One region of the Pseudomonas sp. NFACC46-3 genome, then DNA from elsewhere that is predicted to be linked to it. Evidence: predicted binding sites of a transcription regulator. Region 1 holds the regulator's gene; each other region holds the start of a gene.
What was found. Region 1 encodes sigma-54, which starts transcription at its own class of promoters, with help from an activator protein. Its sites were predicted from a motif close to ANTGGCATNNANNTTGCTNT; they were not measured.

Region 1 (5,761 bases):
ATGGTGGTGTCCTTGAACTGGCCCGCGACTCCGACGAACTTGGCCGACGCTCGGGCATGCAAACCCAGCTTGTTGATGATTTCAATTTCCTGAGCAGGCATCGCGATGTGAATCCTTTAGCTGAGGTCGCGGTGGCGAACCTGGACGTTCTTCAGGGATTGTTGCAGGAGTTGACCCAGGCGTTCGGTCAGGTAGACGGAGCGGTGATGACCGCCAGTACAACCGATGGCGATCGTGACATAGGCGCGATTGCTCGCGGCAAAGCGGGGCAGCCATTTGAGCAGGTAGCTGGAGATGTCCTGGTACATTTCTTCGACATCCGGCTGGGCGGCCAGGTAGTCGATCACCGGTTGGTCGAGCCCGGACTGAGCGCGCAATTCCGGTTTCCAATAAGGATTGGGCAGGCAGCGCACATCGAACACCAGGTCGGCGTCTACGGGCATGCCACGCTTGAAACCAAACGACTCCACCAGGAACGCCGTGCCCGGCTCGGGTTGGTTGAGCAGGCGCAGCTTGATGGTGTCGCGCAACTGATACAGGTTCAGGTGCGTGGTGTTGACCTTCAGGTCTGCCAGGTCGGCGATCGGCCCCAGTAGCTGGCTTTCATCCTCGATGGCTTCGGCCAGCGAACGGTTGGCATTGCTCAGTGGGTGGCGTCGGCGGGTTTCGGAAAAACGCTTGAGCAGTGTCTCTTCATCGGCATCCAGGTACAGCACGTCGCATTGGATATGCCGGCTGCGCACTTCCTCGAGCAGTTCAGGAAAGCGCGACAGGTGGCTTGGCAGGTTACGTGCATCGATCGACACCGCCACCAGCGGCTGTGCCAACTCGGTGTGGATCAGGGCGCGCTCGGCCAGTTCCGGCAGCAGGCCGGCGGGCAGGTTGTCGATGCAATAGTAGCCGCTGTCCTCAAGCACGTTGAGGGCCGTGCTTTTACCGGAGCCGGAGCGGCCACTGACAATGATCATGCGCATGTTTAATGACCGTTCTGTTCGTCCACGACAACCTGATACAAGGCTTCGTTGCTCGGTGCGCTGCGCAGTTTTTCGCGCACTTCCTTGCGGTCCAGCATGCTGGCAATCTGGCGCAGCAGCTCGAGGTGCGCATCGGTCGCCGCTTCCGGTACCAGCAATACAAACAGCAGGTCGACCGGGGCGCCGTCGATGGCGTCGAAATCTATAGCAGTTTCAAGGTGCAACAGCGCGCTGATCGGCGCGCTACAACCCTTGAGGCGGCAATGGGGAATGGCGATGCCGTTGCCAAAACCGGTGGAACCGAGTTTTTCACGGGCAACGAGGGCCTCGAAGACGTCCTGCATTTCCAGATCCGGAACCTCGCGGTGGATCAGGTTGGCAATGTGTTCGAGGGCTTTCTTTTTACTGCCGCCCGGCGCGTTCACCTGGGAACGGCCGGGGGTCAGGATGGTTTCTAGTCGGATCATGGATTGGGGGGGTTAACGACCGGTTGCGCCCTGGAGGAGGCTCTGGGTCTTTTCCTTATGCTTTTTGAGTTGGCGATCCAGCTTGTCGGTCAGCAGGTCAATCGCGGCATACATGTCTGTGTGCTCTGCGTTGGCAACCACTTCTCCGCCGGGGATATGCAGCGTGGCTTCGATTTTCTGCAGCAGCTTCTCGACGTTCATCGTGACTTGCACGTTGGTGATCTTGTCGAAATGCCTCTCCAATCGGTCGAGTTTTTCGCCGATGTAGGTGCGCAGGGGTTCGGTCACTTCCAGTTGGTGTCCACTGATGTTGACTTGCATACAGCTTCTCCTTCGTTGCCAGTGCATAAAGCGGCAGGCAGAAATGCCTGCCACTGGAACGCTGTGGCGTGGCCTGTTACATCAACCGCTTGCGTTCGCTCGAAGGCGCGATCCCGAGGGATTCGCGGTATTTGGCGACGGTGCGGCGGGCCACCTGAATGCCTTGTGCCTCCAGTAAACCAGCGATCTTGCTGTCACTCAACGGCTTTTTCTGATTTTCCGCGGCCACCAGTTTTTTGATGATCGCGCGGATGGCCGTGGATGAGCATTCGCCGCCTTCGGAGGTGCTGACGTGGCTGGAGAAAAAGTATTTCAATTCATAGATACCCCGAGGGGTATGCATGAATTTCTGGGTGGTTACCCGGGAAATCGTCGACTCGTGCATGCCCACTGCCTCGGCAATGTCATGCAGGACCAACGGTTTCATCGCTTCATCGCCGTACTCCAGGAAGCCGCGCTGATGCTCGACGATCTGGGTGGCAACTTTCATCAGGGTTTCGTTGCGGCTTTGCAGGCTCTTGATGAACCAGCGCGCTTCCTGCAACTGGTTGCGCATGAAGGTGTTGTCGGCACTGGTGTCGGCACGCTTCACAAAGCCGGCGTACTGGGCGTTGACCCGCAGCTTGGGCACCGACTCCTGGTTGAGCTCCACCAGCCAGCGATCATTGTGCTTGCGCACGATCACGTCGGGGACTACATATTCGGGTTCGGTGGATTCGATCTGCGAGCCGGGGCGCGGGTTGAGGCTCTGCACCAGTTCGATGACCTGGCGCAGCTCATCTTCCTTGAGCTTCATGCGACGCATCAGTTGGCTGTAGTCGCGGCCGCCCAACAGGTCGATGTAATCGGTGACCAGCCGCTTGGCTTCGGCCAGCCACGGCGTCTTGGCGGACAACTGGCGCAGTTGCAGCAACAGGCACTCGCCCAGGTTGCGGGCGCCGATGCCGGCCGGTTCGAACTGCTGGATGCGATGAAGGACGGCTTCGATCTCGTCCAGCTCGATGTCGAGCTCGGGGTCGAAGGCTTCCAGGATTTCTTCGAGGGTCTCGTCCAGGTAGCCTTGGTTGTTGATGCAGTCGATCAGGGTCACGGCGATCAGGCGATCGGTGTCGGACATCGGCGCCAGGTTCAACTGCCACAGCAGGTGGCTTTGCAGGCTTTCGCCCGCAGAGGTGCGGGTGGTGAAGTCCCACTCGTCGTCATCGCTGCTTGGCAGGCTGCTGGCGCTGGTCTGGTAGACGTCTTCCCAGGCCGTGTCCACGGGCAGTTCGTTGGGGATGCGTTCGTTCCATTCGCCGTCCTCGAGGTTGTCCACCGTCGGGGCGGTTTCCTGGTAGGTCGGTTCCGGGATTTCGGTGTTGGTCTTCTGCTCGACGTTGTCGGCCAGCGGATCGGTGTTGTCGAAGTCGTCGCCTTCTTCCTGGCGTTCGAGCATCGGATTGGACTCCAGGGCCTCCTGGATTTCCTGCTGCAGGTCCAGGGTCGACAATTGGAGCAGGCGGATGGCCTGTTGCAGCTGCGGTGTCATCGTCAGCTGCTGGCCCATTCTCAAGACTAGCGATGGTTTCATGGCAGGGGCTTAACACCTTATTAGCCGGCGCACATGCGCCATCCACTACAGGGCGCCGAAGCGCCAAACTTAAGCAAATTATATGCCTGAAACTGAAGTGTTTGCCTAGAGCGTCGCCACAATAAAATTAAACGACGCTCGGACAATTCGCCAGACACTTGTGATTACAGGCGGAACTCATGGCCCAGATACACTTCCTTGACCAGCTCATTGGCCAGGATGGCTGCGGAGTCGCCTTCGGCGATCAGTTGGCCATCGTTGACAATGTAGGCGGTTTCACAGATATCCAGCGTCTCGCGCACGTTGTGGTCAGTGATCAGCACGCCGATCCCCTTGGCCTTGAGGTGATGGATGATCTGCTTGATATCACCTACCGAGATCGGGTCCACGCCAGCGAACGGTTCGTCGAGCAGGATGAACTTCGGTGCGGTGGCCAGGGCGCGGGCAATTTCCGCGCGACGCCGCTCACCGCCGGACAGGCTCATGCCCAGGTTGTCGCGAATATGGCTGATGTGGAATTCCTGCAGCAGGCTTTCCAGCTCCTGGCGACGGCCGGCCTTGTCGAGTTCCTTGCGGGTCTCGAGGATCGCCATGATGTTGTCGGCAACCGACAGTTTGCGGAAGATCGATGCTTCTTGCGGCAAATAGCCGATACCTGCCTTCGCCCGGCCGTGCATCGGCTGGTGGCTGACATCCACGTCGTCGATCAGTACGCGACCCTGATCGGCCTGGACCAGGCCGACGATCATGTAGAAGCAGGTGGTCTTGCCCGCGCCGTTGGGGCCGAGCAGGCCGACGATCTGGCCGCTGTCGATGGACAGGCTGACATCACGCACGACTTGACGGCTCTTGTAGCTCTTGGCCAGGTGCTGAGCTTTCAGAGTTGCCATTACTGGGCCTTCTGCTCGTCGGTTTTCTTTTTCGGTTGGATCACCATGTCGATCCGCGGACGCGACTCGGTCACCTTGCTGCCGGTGGCGCGACCGGCGCTGGCGAGTTTCTTGTTGGTGTCGTAGACGATTTTCTCGCCTTGGGTCACGTTGTTGTCCTTGTCAACGACCTTGGCGCGGTCGATCAGGACGACGCGATCCTGGGAGGCGTGGTACTGGATGGTTACCCCGTAACCCTGCACAGGCTTGGTATCGCCTGCGGTTTGCAACTGCTCGAAATAGGCCAGGTTGCCCACCGAGGTCACCACGTCGATGTCGCCGGACTGGGTGCGGGTGATGGTCACGGTATTGCCGGTGACCTTCATCGAGCCCTGGGTGATGATCACGTCGCCTTTATAGGTGGCGACGCCATTCTTGTCGTCGAGCTGGGCGTCGTCGGCCTGGATGCGGATAGGCTGGTTGCGGTCGTCGGGAAGAGCCCAGGCGCTCGCGCTTCCCAGTGCTGCTGCGCCCAGACTGAGCAAAATAGGGAGGGTTTTAGCGAGCTTCATACTGTCCTCTTACGTTCGATAGCAGGTGTATCCTGCTTTCCTTCAAATACGCTTTCATTCCCGTGCCGGTCGATACACCCCCGGCGCCGTCGATTCTAACGGGTTGCTCGGTCTGCGCATATTCTTGCTGTGGGAACACGGTCATGCGCGTGCTGGTGATGATGGTCGTACGGTTTTTCTCGTCGGTTCGGGCGATGCGCACCGAGTCGATCAGTTCCACTTCGGTGCCGCCGGAATTGACTTCGGCATGCTCGCTCTGCACATGCCACGGAAACTCGGTGCCGCGGAACATGTTCAGGTCGGGCTTGGTGACCAGCGTAATGTCAGTGGCCTTTACGTGGTCGACCTTGTCGGACGTCATCTCGTACTGCACTTTGCCGTCGGGCAGGTACTGCAGGGTATGCGTGTTGGTCGCGTACCAGTCGATCTTTTCCTCGATCTGGGCCGCAGGCCGGTCGAGAAACCGTTCGGGGCTGATGTTCCAGTAGCCCACCGCAGCAAAAATCGCCGCGATACAGCCGAACACCACGATGGTGCGAATCTTCTTGCTCAGCATAAATGGCTCACAGGTACGCGGCGTTGGCCGCTTCGAGGTGGCCCTGGGCGCGCAGGATCAGTTCACAGAATTCGCGGGCCGCACCTTCGCCGCCTCGCGCCGTGGTGACGCCGTGGGCGTGCTCGCGGACGAAGCTGGCCGCGTTGGCGACCGCCATGCCCAGGCCGACCCGGCGAATCACCGGCAGGTCTGGCAGGTCGTCACCGAGGTAGGCCACCTGTTCATAGCTTAGGTTGAGTTGACCCAGAAGCTCGTCCAGCACCACCAGTTTGTCTTCGCGCCCCTGGTAAAGGTGCGGGATGCCGAGGTTCTTCGCGCGCCGCTCGACCACTGGGGTCTTGCGGCCGCTGATGATAGCGGTCTGCACTCCGGCGGCCATCAACATCTTGATGCCTTGGCCGTCGAGGGTGTTGAACGTCTTGAACTCGCTGC
Region 2 (5,761 bases), on a different contig from region 1:
GCGGCGTGCCGGTGGAGCATCTTTTTTCGATTCGCGAACAAGTGCTGCGCGAGGAGCCTGGGCTGAAGCACCGCATCAGCGCCCTGCGCCGACGGGTGCTGTTTCGCGCCCTGCAGGAAGCCGGCTACGACCAGTGGCAAGCCTCTGAGCTGGCAGACCAGGCCTTCGAGACGTTCTTGCACGCCCGTCATCAGTTGGAGATTTTCCCCGAGGTGCAGCCCACCCTGGAGATCCTGGCCAATCATTTCGCCCTCGGTGTGGTCACCAATGGCAACGCCGATGTGCGCCGCCTGGGGCTGGCGGACTATTTCAAGTTCGCCTTGTGTGCTGAAGACATCGGCATCGCCAAGCCGGACGCGCGGCTATTCCACGAGGCCTTGCTGCGCGGCGGCGCGACGGCGCAGACCGCCGTGCACATTGGCGATCACCCCGGCGATGACATCGCCGGCGCCCAGCAGGCCGGCCTGCGCGCGGTGTGGTTCAACCCGACGGGCAAGGCCTGGGAGGCCGACCATGCACCGGATGCGGAGATCCGCAGCCTGACCGAACTGCCAGGGTTATTGGCAGGGTGGCATCGCCAGCGCTGAACCCTGCTTCACAGCCGCCAAAGCCCTCTGTGGGAGCGAGCTTGCTCGCGATGACGGCAGCACATCCAACATCAATGCCAACAGACCCACCGCTATCGCGAGCAAGCTCGCTCCCACAGGGATTGTGCCTGGCCTGGGAATGGAATCGCGCCCATGAAAAAGCCCGCAGCGACGGCGGGCTTTTTCAGCAAGCAATGAAGCCGATACTCAGATAGGGCGGCTGCCGTACTTGTTGTCAGGCTTCTTGGGCGGATCAGCGACCACGTTGGCCTCCACTTCCTGCACCTTACCGCCCCTGGCCAGGAATTCCTCCATGGCCTTGGCGAGCGCATCACGCTCCTTGTTCTTGGCCTCTACGCTCGGCAACTCGTCGACCGAAACGGCCGCCTTGGCCTTGCCTTTGGCGGTAGGAACCGGAACATCGGCCCCATCGTCGTCGGCAACGTCTTCCGCCGCCGCTTCAAGGCCTTCTTCGGTCTCGTCTTCGTCACCTACTTCGAGGTCGTCGTTTTCCAGATCATCGTCGCTCATGTTCTACCTCATGACTTGCGAAAAGCAGATTAGTTATAGCCCAGCTTCGCCATCTGTTCGAAGGCTGCCAGAAAAAATTCAACATCCGCCGGCAATCAGCGGTTATGCCCCTTCACCGTACAAGGTGGCGAGGACTTTACGAGCACCGCCGTGATCACGGTGCTCGCCCAGATAAACACCTTGCCAGGTACCCAATGCCAGCCGCCCTGCCGTGACCGGCAGACTGAGTTGACAACCGAGCACACTGGCCTTGAAGTGCGCCGGGAGGTCGTCCAGGCCTTCGTCGTTGTGCTCATAATCGGCGGCTCCTTGTGGGATCAGCCGATTGAAAAATCGTTCGAAGTCTCGACGTACCGCCGGATCGGCGTTCTCGTTGATGGTCAACGAAGCCGAGGTATGCTGCAGCCACAGATGCAACAGACCGACACGACACGCCTGGAGTTCAGGCAGGCCGGCAAGCAACTCGTCCGTCACCAGATGAAAGCCCCGAGGCCTTGCCCGCAGGGTTATCAGCGTCTGTTGCCACATACAGATCTCCGCACGTTCGGCGCGCATTCTAGCGCGCTCTGGGAAAAAACAAAGGGCCTAATATTCTTGCTTCGGTGTAAGCCTTTGGCGGTATAAAAACCCATGTCGCATCCACAACAAAAGGCGTCGGAAAAACCGGGGCGCCCTCTGAGCAATGACAAATTCCAGACAAAAAAATGCCCGGCGAACCGGGCATTTTTTATTGCGTGTGCGTGTGCTTACAGATTGTAGCCACGTTCGTTGTGCTGGGCCAGGTCCAGGCCCACCGCTTCTTCTTCCTCGGTGACACGCAGACCCATGACGGCGTCCAGGACCTTGAGGATGATGAAGGTGACGATCGCGGTGTAGACCACCGTGAACCCCACACCCTTGAATTGAATCCACACTTGCGCACCGATATCGGTCACGGTGCCGAAGCCACCCAGGGCCGGTGCCGCGAACACACCGGTCAGGATCGCGCCGAGGATACCGCCGATGCCATGCACGCCGAAGGCGTCCAGGGAATCGTCGTAGCCGAGTTTACGCTTGAGGGTAGTGGCGCAGAAGAAGCACACCACGCCCGCTGCCAGGCCGATGACCAGGGCGCCCATCGGGCCCACGGTGCCGGCAGCCGGGGTGATGGCAACCAGGCCTGCCACGACGCCCGAGGCGATGCCCAGTGCGCTTGGCTTGCCGTGGGTGATCCACTCGGCAAACATCCAGCCCAGCGCCGCCGCAGCGGTCGCGATCTGGGTCACCAGCATCGCCATGCCGGCGGTGCCGTTGGCGGCGACAGCGGAACCGGCGTTGAAGCCGAACCAGCCGACCCACAGCATGGCCGCGCCCATCAAGGTGTAACCCAAGTTGTGCGGTGCCATTGGCGTGGTCGGGAAGCCTTTGCGCTTGCCCAACACCAGGCACGCCACCAGGCCTGCGATACCGGCGTTGATATGCACTACGGTGCCGCCAGCGAAGTCCAGTACGCCCCAGTCCCACAGCAGGCCGCCGTTACCGGACCAGACCATGTGGGCAATCGGTGCATACACCAGGGTGAACCACACGCCCATGAAGATCAGCATGGCGGAGAACTTCATCCGCTCGGCAAATGCGCCGACGATCAGGGCCGGGGTGATGATGGCGAAGGTCATCTGGAAGGTGATGAACACCGCTTCAGGGAACAGCGCCGCCGGGCCGGTCAGGCTGGCGGGTGTGACGCCCGCCAAGAAGGCTTTGCCGAAACCGCCGATGAAGGAGTTGAAGTTGACGACGCCCTGCTCCATGCCGGTGGTGTCGAACGCAATGCTGTAGCCGTAGATGACCCACAGGATGCTGATCAGACCGGTAATGGCAAAGCACTGCATCATCACGGAAAGAAGGTTTTTCGACCGAACCATGCCGCCGTAGAACAGCGCCAGGCCGGGAATGGTCATGAACAGTACAAGAATCGTGGCCGTGAGCATCCAGGCGGTGTCGCCGGAGTTCAGGACTGGGGCTGCCGCTTCTTCTGCCATGGCCAGGCCAGGCATTGCGAAGGACAACAGGGCTCCTAGCCCTGCGAATTTACGCAGAGTCATATTGTTTTCTCCTGGGGCGTTGGGTTTGGCGGCTTAGATGGCGTCGGTATCGGTTTCGCCGGTACGGATGCGGATAGCCTGTTCCAGATTGACCACAAAGATCTTCCCGTCACCGATCTTGCCGGTGTTGGCGGCCTTGGTGATTGCCTCGATCACCCGGTCCAGATCCTTGTCGTCAATGGCGACATCGATCTTCACCTTGGGCAGGAAATCGACCACGTACTCCGCGCCGCGATACAGCTCGGTGTGACCCTTCTGCCGACCGAAGCCTTTGACCTCAGTAACGGTAATGCCCTGCACGCCGATCTCGGACAACGACTCGCGCACGTCGTCCAACTTGAACGGCTTGATGATGGCAGTGACTAGCTTCATGAAACTTTCTCCCGAATTGGTGGACTTGCCCCAGGAAAACAAACCCGACTCAAGTCTAAGCGCAGTGCCTGGCTTTGTAACGCGTCGTCGGCCCAAGTTGCCCGACAGGTGCCAGTTAACCGATCCTGACGAAACTCCCCGTTTCGCCTGCTGCACTGCATTCGTCACAGCGACTGCATCAGTGCATGGGTCATCAGCCTCTAAGCAGAAACCTTGCCATCTGCATCAAACCCTCTGATTTCAGTCTCTTGGCCACCTGCTCGACGTGCGTTGCGCCATGAACCGCAGCGATACGCACAACAACAGTGCAACGATGCCCAGATCCATGCGCGAAAAGCGTGCATCCCTGGCTTGCGAATTGACTATAGACACTGCGTGATACACTGCCCGCCATTGTTTTCAGGACACCTGCCATGCTTGCGCCCAAAGACCTCCTCGACGCCCTGAGCGGCCACGCCTCCCGCCTCTTGAGTGGTGACACCCCCCTGCCAAAAAGCGAAATCGAAAGCCAGTTCAAAGCCCTGCTGCAAAGCGGCTTCAGCAAACTGGACCTGGTAAGCCGGGAAGAATTCGACAGCCAGATGGTCGTGCTGGCCCGGACCCGAGCGCGGCTCGAAAGCCTGGAGGCCAAGGTCGCAGAGCTGGAAGCGCGACTGGTTCCGGCCCAGGAATAAGCAGCCCCTGCGGGCCACTCAACCACTCGCAGCGTGTTGAAACGGCTCCGGGGTCAGTGCCAGCGGCAGCTCCAGGATAAAGAGCGCGCCCTGGCCCGGCCCCGCGCTCTGCGCCGTCAGATCGCCGCCCATCTCGTGCGCAGCCAGAATACAGCTGTGCAAACCAAAGCCGTGACCGTCGACACGCGTGGTGAAGCCGTGCTCGAACACCCGCGCAAGATTGTCCTGCGCAATCCCCTCGCCATTGTCCTGGACCTCGACCCACACGCGCCTATCGTCAACGACCTTCAGGCGCAGGATGATCTGCGGTGGCCGGTTCACACCGGCGTCCAGCGCCTGCTTGGCGTTGTTGATCAGATTCACCAGGATCTGCAGCACGCGGTGCTTGTCCAGTGGCATTTGCGGTATATCGCTGAACTCCTTGATCAGCGTGATGTGGTGGCGGGCCAGGGACACATCGCAAATGCGCACGACATCCTCGACCAGCTCACGCAACGAGCCCGGCTCCAGCACGCTGGCGTTGCCGGCGTAGGACTGCTGGGTGGCGACGATTTCCTTGATGTGGTCGATGCGGCGGGTCAACTGCGCCAACTCGGCGATCATGCCCTGCTGCTCGACGGCCAGCGCGTCGGCCAGCTTGTCGAGATAGTCCGGTAGCGCGCGACCTTTCGGGTCGCTGCTGATGAAGTCACCGAGGTCATCGGGATGCTCCTTCATCAGCTGGGCAACCTTGGCCACCCCTGGCCCCTTGGAGGTGTGCACCTTCTCGTACAGGACCTGGGCTGACACATTGACGCTGTTGAGCACATTGCCAACGTTGTGCAGCACATTGGTGGCGATCTCCGCCATGCCGGCGCGGCGGGCGGTGGTGACCAGTTCGGCCTGGGCCTCGCGCAACTCGTCGTTGACCTTGGCCAATTGCTGCGGGCTGGGGATCTTCAGGGCCGCCGGTACCAGCCGGACCAGCAGGATGGCGGTAATCACCGAGGCAATCGCAGTGATGACCTTGACCAGCGCCATCAACCAGTAATAAGGCTGCCAGATGGTCAGGATCTCCATCACATGGCTGGTCCCGCAGGCCAGGATGAACACGCCAAAGGCCGCGAGCATCCAGTCGAACGGCACGTCCTTGCGCTTGTGGATAAAGTACAGGAGCGTGAAGGGGATGGTGACGTAGGACAGGGCGATCAAGCTATCGGCGATCACATTCGTCCACAGCAGATCCGGACGCCACATGTAGCAATGCCCGTGGGGCATGAAGCGCTTGTCGGTTAACAGAGCCAGCAAATCGTTCATGGCCACTTCCTCGTTGTGCCGTTGATACCGCCAAGTGCCGACTGGGCAAATCGGAGTCTAGCAGAGGGCCCTTCCCAGGCATTTTGCGTGGACAGGTGAGACGGTGATATGCGCTACCGCACCGCACTTGTCGCCCTCGGCCGTCACTCGCTGTCGAAACATCCTGCCAAATTTTCCCCCTTCAATTGCCGCGCCCAAGCTCATCCCCACGACTAACCTT
Region 3 (5,761 bases), on a different contig from region 1:
ACTTCATCCGGTAATACAGCGTGCGCCGGGCGATACCCAGTTCGGCGATGACCTTGTCGATGCAATGATGGTGGCGGCGCATGCAGTCCTCGATGAGGATTTTTTCGAACTGCTGCAGGTGTTCTTTCAACTTGAGTGTCGAGCTGCTGTGTTCCAGTTGCTCGGCGCGGGGCAGTGCCGGCAAGCCGAGTACGTACCGCTTGGCGGCGGACTGCAGCTCGCGGATGTTGCCAGGCCAGGCGTAGCCGAGCAGTTGGCGCAACAGCGCTGGCGACGGCGCGACGTAGGGCCGGTCAAGTGCCTGGGCTTCCCGGCGCACCAGCGACTGGAACAGCGGCACGATGCGCTCCTTGCGGCTGCGCAGTGGCGGCAGCTTGAGGCTGATGATGTTCAGGCGAAAATAAAGGTCCCTGCGAAACTCGCCACGTTCGACCATTTCTCCCAGCGGGCACTGGGCGGAGGCGATCACTCGCATGTTCACCGGGATGTTCTGGGTCGAGCCCAGGCGCTGGACCGTCCTGGATTCCAGGACTCGCAGCAGCTTGGCTTGCAGGCCCAACGGCATGCTGTCGATTTCGTCCAGGTACAGCGTGCCGTTATGTGCGGCTTCGACGAACCCCGCGCGATTTTGGCTGGCCCCGGTAAATGCGCCGGTGTTGGCCCCGAAGAGCTGGCTCTCGGCGAGGGTTTCGGGAATGGCGGCGCAGTTGATGGCCACGAACTTGCCGGAGCAGCCGGACATGCGATGGATCTTTTCTGCCAGCGTGTCTTTACCGGTACCCGTCTCGCCGCGCAGCAACACATCGATCATGAGCGGAGCGACGCATTGGACGAACGCCTCGAGGTTGAGGGCATCTTCTTTATAGGGATTGGAAAGTGCAGCGCATAGCAGCTTTTGCATCACTGACGATTCCATTTCTTGTTTGGTTAGAAGGGTCGACAAGTTGAACGATGAAAAGGCGTGTGAAACTTCCTCGAGTTGGCGCCGCCGCGCGACTGCACAGTAATAAACATTTTGCTGGTCACGAGGTTTAGAGAAGAGATTAAAAAAAAGTTCATGCCGGCACGGCCGCTGTTAATCGATTCAGCTAAACGGTCAACCGGGCTGAAATGCCCTGAACAACCCGTCTGGCATGGGGCACAGGCCGAAAATGAGCGGTGATGGCGTCGTTTCGAAAAATTGGATCCGACAAACGGTTCAGCCCAGGCCCTTACTTTGAGCAAGAGCTCTAGAAGCGAGCACTAGTCTCAACTTTGTCGCCGCCCAAGAGGGGTAGGTGTAATACGCGTTGTAGTTAATTCGTCAGTTTGAAACCGCCCATGGGCAATAACAGCCCACCGCCAACGTGTGTGTCGCACTAACTTCCCGGCCGACACTCAACGCCTCGAGAATCGGCTCGATGAAGCTGTTGTTCGAGTTGCAGGTCAGGCCTTCGCTGTAGGGGCCGAAGTACGCCAGTTTGCCGCTGCGATCCCAGATCGCTACGGCCGGGCTTGCAGGAATCTGGCTTGAACCGGGGAGCGCCGGGAGGGTTTTCAAGTGGCTCAACGTGGCCGGCAGCTGACCTTGGCTGCCGGCTTTTTGTACCGCATAAAACTCGACGCCTTGCGGTACATATTTATCGACCAACTCGGCAAGGTGTTGCTGGTTGCCGACGTTGCACGGGCACGCCGGGTCCCAGAAATGCACCAGGCGTATTGCGCCGGGGCCGGCCAGATCGGCAGGCAGGCGCAGCGGGTCGCCGGAAAACACCGCGGTGTGTTGGCTGAAAGCGCGCAGGAAACGGCCTTGGAACCAGTCGTAGGCTATCCACAATACGACGGCGCATCCGAGGGCGAGCAGGCTGGCGAGCAAGGCTGTGCGGTGGGACGGGCGCATGGAGTCGATCCTCTGAAGCCGCGTAGCTTGCCATGCCTGCCGCGACAGATGAATATCGCAGGCCTACAAAGTCTGTTTCGCGCGATGCGCCTATGCCTGGAAATCTTGATGCCTGCCACTTTCGCCCCCGATCTCCTGCGTGCCAGCCTGAAGCCGCTGGCCCAGTGGCAAGCCCTGTCCGAGCAAGCCCAGGCCTACCAGCGGTTCTATGGCCTGGACTTTCCCCAACGCAGCGTGCGCAAGGGATTGGGGCGTTTCGAGGTGGGTGGGTATGAGCTGGTCAGCCAGGTCTGGTGGCCGGAAAAAGCCGTGGCGACCTTGTTTGTGTTCCACGGTTATTACGATCACATGGGGCTGTATCGCCACTTGATCGAGTGGGCTCTGGAGCAGAAGTTCGCGGTGATCGCTTGTGATCTGCCGGGCCACGGCCTGTCCAGTGGCGAGCGCGCCAGCATCGAGGATTTTGCCGAGTACCAGGCCACCCTGCAGGGCCTGTTGGCCGAGGCCGGGACACTCGACCTGCCGCAACCCTGGCACCTGTGCGGGCAAAGCACCGGCGGGGCCATTGTCGTCGATCACGTGCTCAACCAGGGCGCACAGAGCCCGGCCCAGGGCCAGGTCATCCTGCTGTCACCCCTGGTGCGGCCACGGGCCTGGGGCTGGTCGCGCCTGAGTTATTACCTGCTCAAACCCTTCGTAAGGGGGATTGCCCGACGTTTCAGCGAGAACTCCACCGACCCGGACTTCCTGCCGTTCCTGCAAGCCGACCCGCTGCAACCACTACGCCTGCCCACCGCCTGGGTGGGCGCGTTGGGGCAATGGATCAAGCGTATCGAAGCCGCCCCGAGCAGCCCGCGCCAGCCATTGATCGTGCAGGGACAGGCGGACATGACGGTGGATTGGGTGCACAACCTGCAAGTGCTACGCAGCAAGTTCGATCGGCCGCAGGTGTTGATGTTGCCCGAGGGACGCCATCACTTGGCGAATGAGGCGCTGGCTTTGCGGCAGGAGATGTTTGGATTTTTGACGAAGCGGATGAGCCGGGTTCGGCGGTGACCGGGCTATTGCTATCGCGAGCAGGCTCGCTCCCACAGAGTGTTGAGCTGCGAGATCCAATGTGGGCGAGCTTGCTCGCGATGGCGGCGCTGAACTACTGCCCGAGATTCTGCCCCACCGCCAACCCCGCCCGAATCGCCGCCAGGGCCGCTTGATAATAAGCCTGGCCCTCGGTCGATTCGGCGAAGGTGGCGAACTCTTCCAGCTCGGTATCCGTCAGGTCACGGTAGACGTACAGCAGCGTGTTGTTCAGGTCCGCGCCGATCTGTTCCATTAACCGCTGGCGCTGGCTGTCGAGCATGCCCTGGGCCTGGCCGCCGCCCAGCAGCCCCGGGATCATCGAACTCAGGCTGTCGGCCGCCACGCCGGCGATCGCCAGGCTGACTTCGGCGCCGGCCTCGCGGGCGGGCAGGGCCTGGGCCAGGTGGCCGATGATCAACAAGCGGTTGTCGCTGGCTGGCATCTTCGGCAGGCCCTTGGCGTTTTTCGCCAATTGATCACGCCGGGTCGCCAGCAACTCGGCCGCCACGACCTTGCGGCCCAGGGGCGACTGGAAAAAGCTCAGGGCCGGGCTGGGGTCACGCAAATTCTTGCGCATTTGCGCCTCGGCCCGCTGGTCCATGGCCTGGGGGGCGAAACGTTGATTGCTGTTGTTCACCAGGGCCTGGAACACCGCCGGCGGCAGGCTGCTCTGATAGCGCTGCTGGGCGGCGCTCAAGGCGTCATTGAAATGCGCCCGCTGTTCCGGCCAACCGGCGACCTTGTACAACTGGTCGTAGCTGTCTGCCCAGGCGGGCAAAACGCAGAACATCAACAGTGAGAAAAGCAAACGGCGCATAGGGACTCCTGTCAGCAGCCGACTATTCTCCGTGGGGTGTGGGGTCTTGTCGAGAATTCGTATCAAGTTCGTACGACGGTGCTATCTGGCGGCAAAAAACCTGCCGAGCGTCGCTGTTGGTTTTACAGGCACAGGCATACTATGCGCGCCATGCAAATACCTTCTGATCACCCGCTGCTGTTACGTATCGTCGACGACCTGGCCGAGCGCGGCTGGTCGCAGCAGGACCTCTTCCTGCCGGAGGCGCTGACCCGCGCCCTGGCGGCCGAATGCCGCCAGCGTGCCGCCGAGGGCGAACTGGCCCCGGCAGCGGTCGGGCGCGGGCCGTTCTCGGAGATCCGCGAAGGGATCCGGGGTGATCACATTCAGTGGATCGAACCCGGCCAGGCGCAAGCCTGCGACCATTACCTGGCGCTGATGGACAGCCTGCGCGAGGCGATGAATCGCGGGTTGTTCCTGGGCCTGGAAGACTTCGAAAGCCACTTCGCCCTCTATCCGCCTGGCGCGTTCTACCTCAAGCACGTCGACCGCTTCCGCGATGACGACCGACGGACAGTGTCGGCGGTGCTTTACCTCAATGACGACTGGTTGCCGGAACACGGCGGCCAGTTGCGCATGTACCTGGACGAAAGCCTGGAACAGGACGTGGTGCCCATCGGCGGTTGCCTGGTGGTGTTCCTGTCGGGGGACATTCCCCATGAAGTACTGCCGGCCACGCGTGATCGCCTGTCCTTGACCGGTTGGTTCCGCCGTCGCGGCAACGAGTTGTTCTGAAGATGGAAAAGATCCTGGTCAGTCGCTGCCTGCTCGGGCATCGCGTGCGCTACGACGGCGGCGCCAGTGGGCCGTTCGATCAATTGCAGCAATGGCTCGACGAAGGCCGGATCGTGGCGCTGTGCCCGGAAGTCGCCGGCGGTTTGCCTACGCCTCGGGCGGCGGCGGAGATTCCTGGCGGGCAGGGCGGGCAAGTGCTCGACGGCCAGGCACTGGTCATCACCACCGACGGCGAAAATGTGAGTGCGCAGTTTTTGTCCGGTGCGCATCAAGCGCTGGCGTTGGTGCGCGAACACGGCATCCGCATCGCCGTGCTCAAGGCCAACAGCCCGTCGTGCGGCAACCTGTTGACCTATGACGGGACGTTCAGCGGTGTGAAGGTCAGCGGCGAAGGCGTGACGGCGGCGCTGCTCAAGCGCCATGGCGTGCAAGTGTTCAGCGAGCTGGAATTGCCTGAAGCGGCGGCGGCCCTCAAGGCCTTGATCGACGGCTGACGATTGTCGGCGCAGCCTTTTGTGGCGAGGGGATTTATCCCCGCTGGGGTGCGAAGCGCCCCCAAAATGGTTGAGCGCTATTAATCTGAGGAACCGAGGTGTCAGGTTTTGGGGCTGCTTCGCACCCCAGCGGGGATAAATCCCCTCGCCACAAACGGTGGCCACCCTATCCACGGTTCAGGCAGGAGGTGTCTAGAGCTGCTCAGCCAACTGCTCAATCAGTTCCTGGCGTTCTGCCTGGCTCAATCGCGGTTGAGGGTTCAGCGACGACCACTGCGGATGCGCCCGCGCCTTGTTCAAGGCGTCGGGCAGCTTGCCCTCGCGCCAGGTCTTGTCCTGGGGTGTGGCGATGCGGATGCTGTCCATCGCCGCATGGCCGCGCTGGTCGAGGGCTTGCAGCAGTTGGCGTTGGCGCAGGGCCAACAGGCGCAGCACGCTGTCGTCCACGGTCAATTCCCGTTGCCCCTTGAGCTTGCCCATCAGCCGGTTGCCATAGCTGCGGGCGGTTTGCAGGGTGCCGCCGACAATGGCCCCGGCCAGGGCGGCGGCGCCAAGGGTCAGGCCGCCCACCAGCAAATCCACGCCAGCCCCGGCCGCCGCACCCGCCGCGATCCCACCGCCGACGCGTACGCCCAGTTGCTTGAGAGTCTCGGGGTTGAACAGGTCATCGCCCCAGCGCCCGTCGAGCAGCGGCAGATCGCTGGCAGCGGCGTCCTGGGG

Region 2: glnK (P-II family nitrogen regulator) is a predicted target of sigma-54. The motif match lies at 3,773-3,792, and genes of this name have one in related genera.
Region 3: BM300_RS19780 (sigma 54-interacting transcriptional regulator) is a predicted target of sigma-54. The motif match lies at 1,046-1,065, and genes of this name have one in related genera.

What each region holds. Positions count from the first base shown of each region.
Region 1 covers NZ_FOTH01000031.1:33,446-39,206, reverse strand. Annotated here, with positions in the region: gene BM300_RS24310 (HPr family phosphocarrier protein) at 1-101, opposite strand, end outside; gene rapZ (RNase adapter RapZ) at 117-974, opposite strand; gene ptsN (PTS IIA-like nitrogen regulatory protein PtsN) at 977-1,441, opposite strand; gene hpf (ribosome hibernation-promoting factor, HPF/YfiA family) at 1,454-1,762, opposite strand; gene BM300_RS24290 (RNA polymerase factor sigma-54) at 1,839-3,332, opposite strand; gene lptB (LPS export ABC transporter ATP-binding protein) at 3,497-4,222, opposite strand; gene lptA (lipopolysaccharide transport periplasmic protein LptA) at 4,222-4,773, opposite strand; gene lptC (LPS export ABC transporter periplasmic protein LptC) at 4,760-5,329, opposite strand; gene BM300_RS24270 (KdsC family phosphatase) at 5,337-5,761, opposite strand, start outside.
Region 2 covers NZ_FOTH01000013.1:95,000-100,760, forward strand. Annotated here, with positions in the region: gene BM300_RS15125 (HAD family hydrolase) at 1-587, shown strand, start outside; gene sutA (transcriptional regulator SutA) at 795-1,118, opposite strand; gene BM300_RS15135 (secondary thiamine-phosphate synthase enzyme YjbQ) at 1,221-1,646, opposite strand; gene BM300_RS15140 (ammonium transporter) at 1,865-3,199, opposite strand; gene glnK (P-II family nitrogen regulator) at 3,233-3,571, opposite strand; gene BM300_RS15150 (accessory factor UbiK family protein) at 3,985-4,245, shown strand; gene BM300_RS15155 (sensor histidine kinase) at 4,264-5,541, opposite strand.
Region 3 covers NZ_FOTH01000020.1:107,395-113,155, reverse strand. Annotated here, with positions in the region: gene BM300_RS19780 (sigma 54-interacting transcriptional regulator) at 1-901, opposite strand, end outside; gene BM300_RS19775 (DUF6436 domain-containing protein) at 1,304-1,879, opposite strand; gene BM300_RS19770 (phospholipase BipL) at 1,988-2,935, shown strand; gene BM300_RS19765 (DUF2059 domain-containing protein) at 3,030-3,773, opposite strand; gene BM300_RS19760 (2OG-Fe(II) oxygenase) at 3,915-4,547, shown strand; gene BM300_RS19755 (2-thiouracil desulfurase family protein) at 4,550-5,041, shown strand; gene BM300_RS19750 (GTPase/DUF3482 domain-containing protein) at 5,234-5,761, opposite strand, start outside.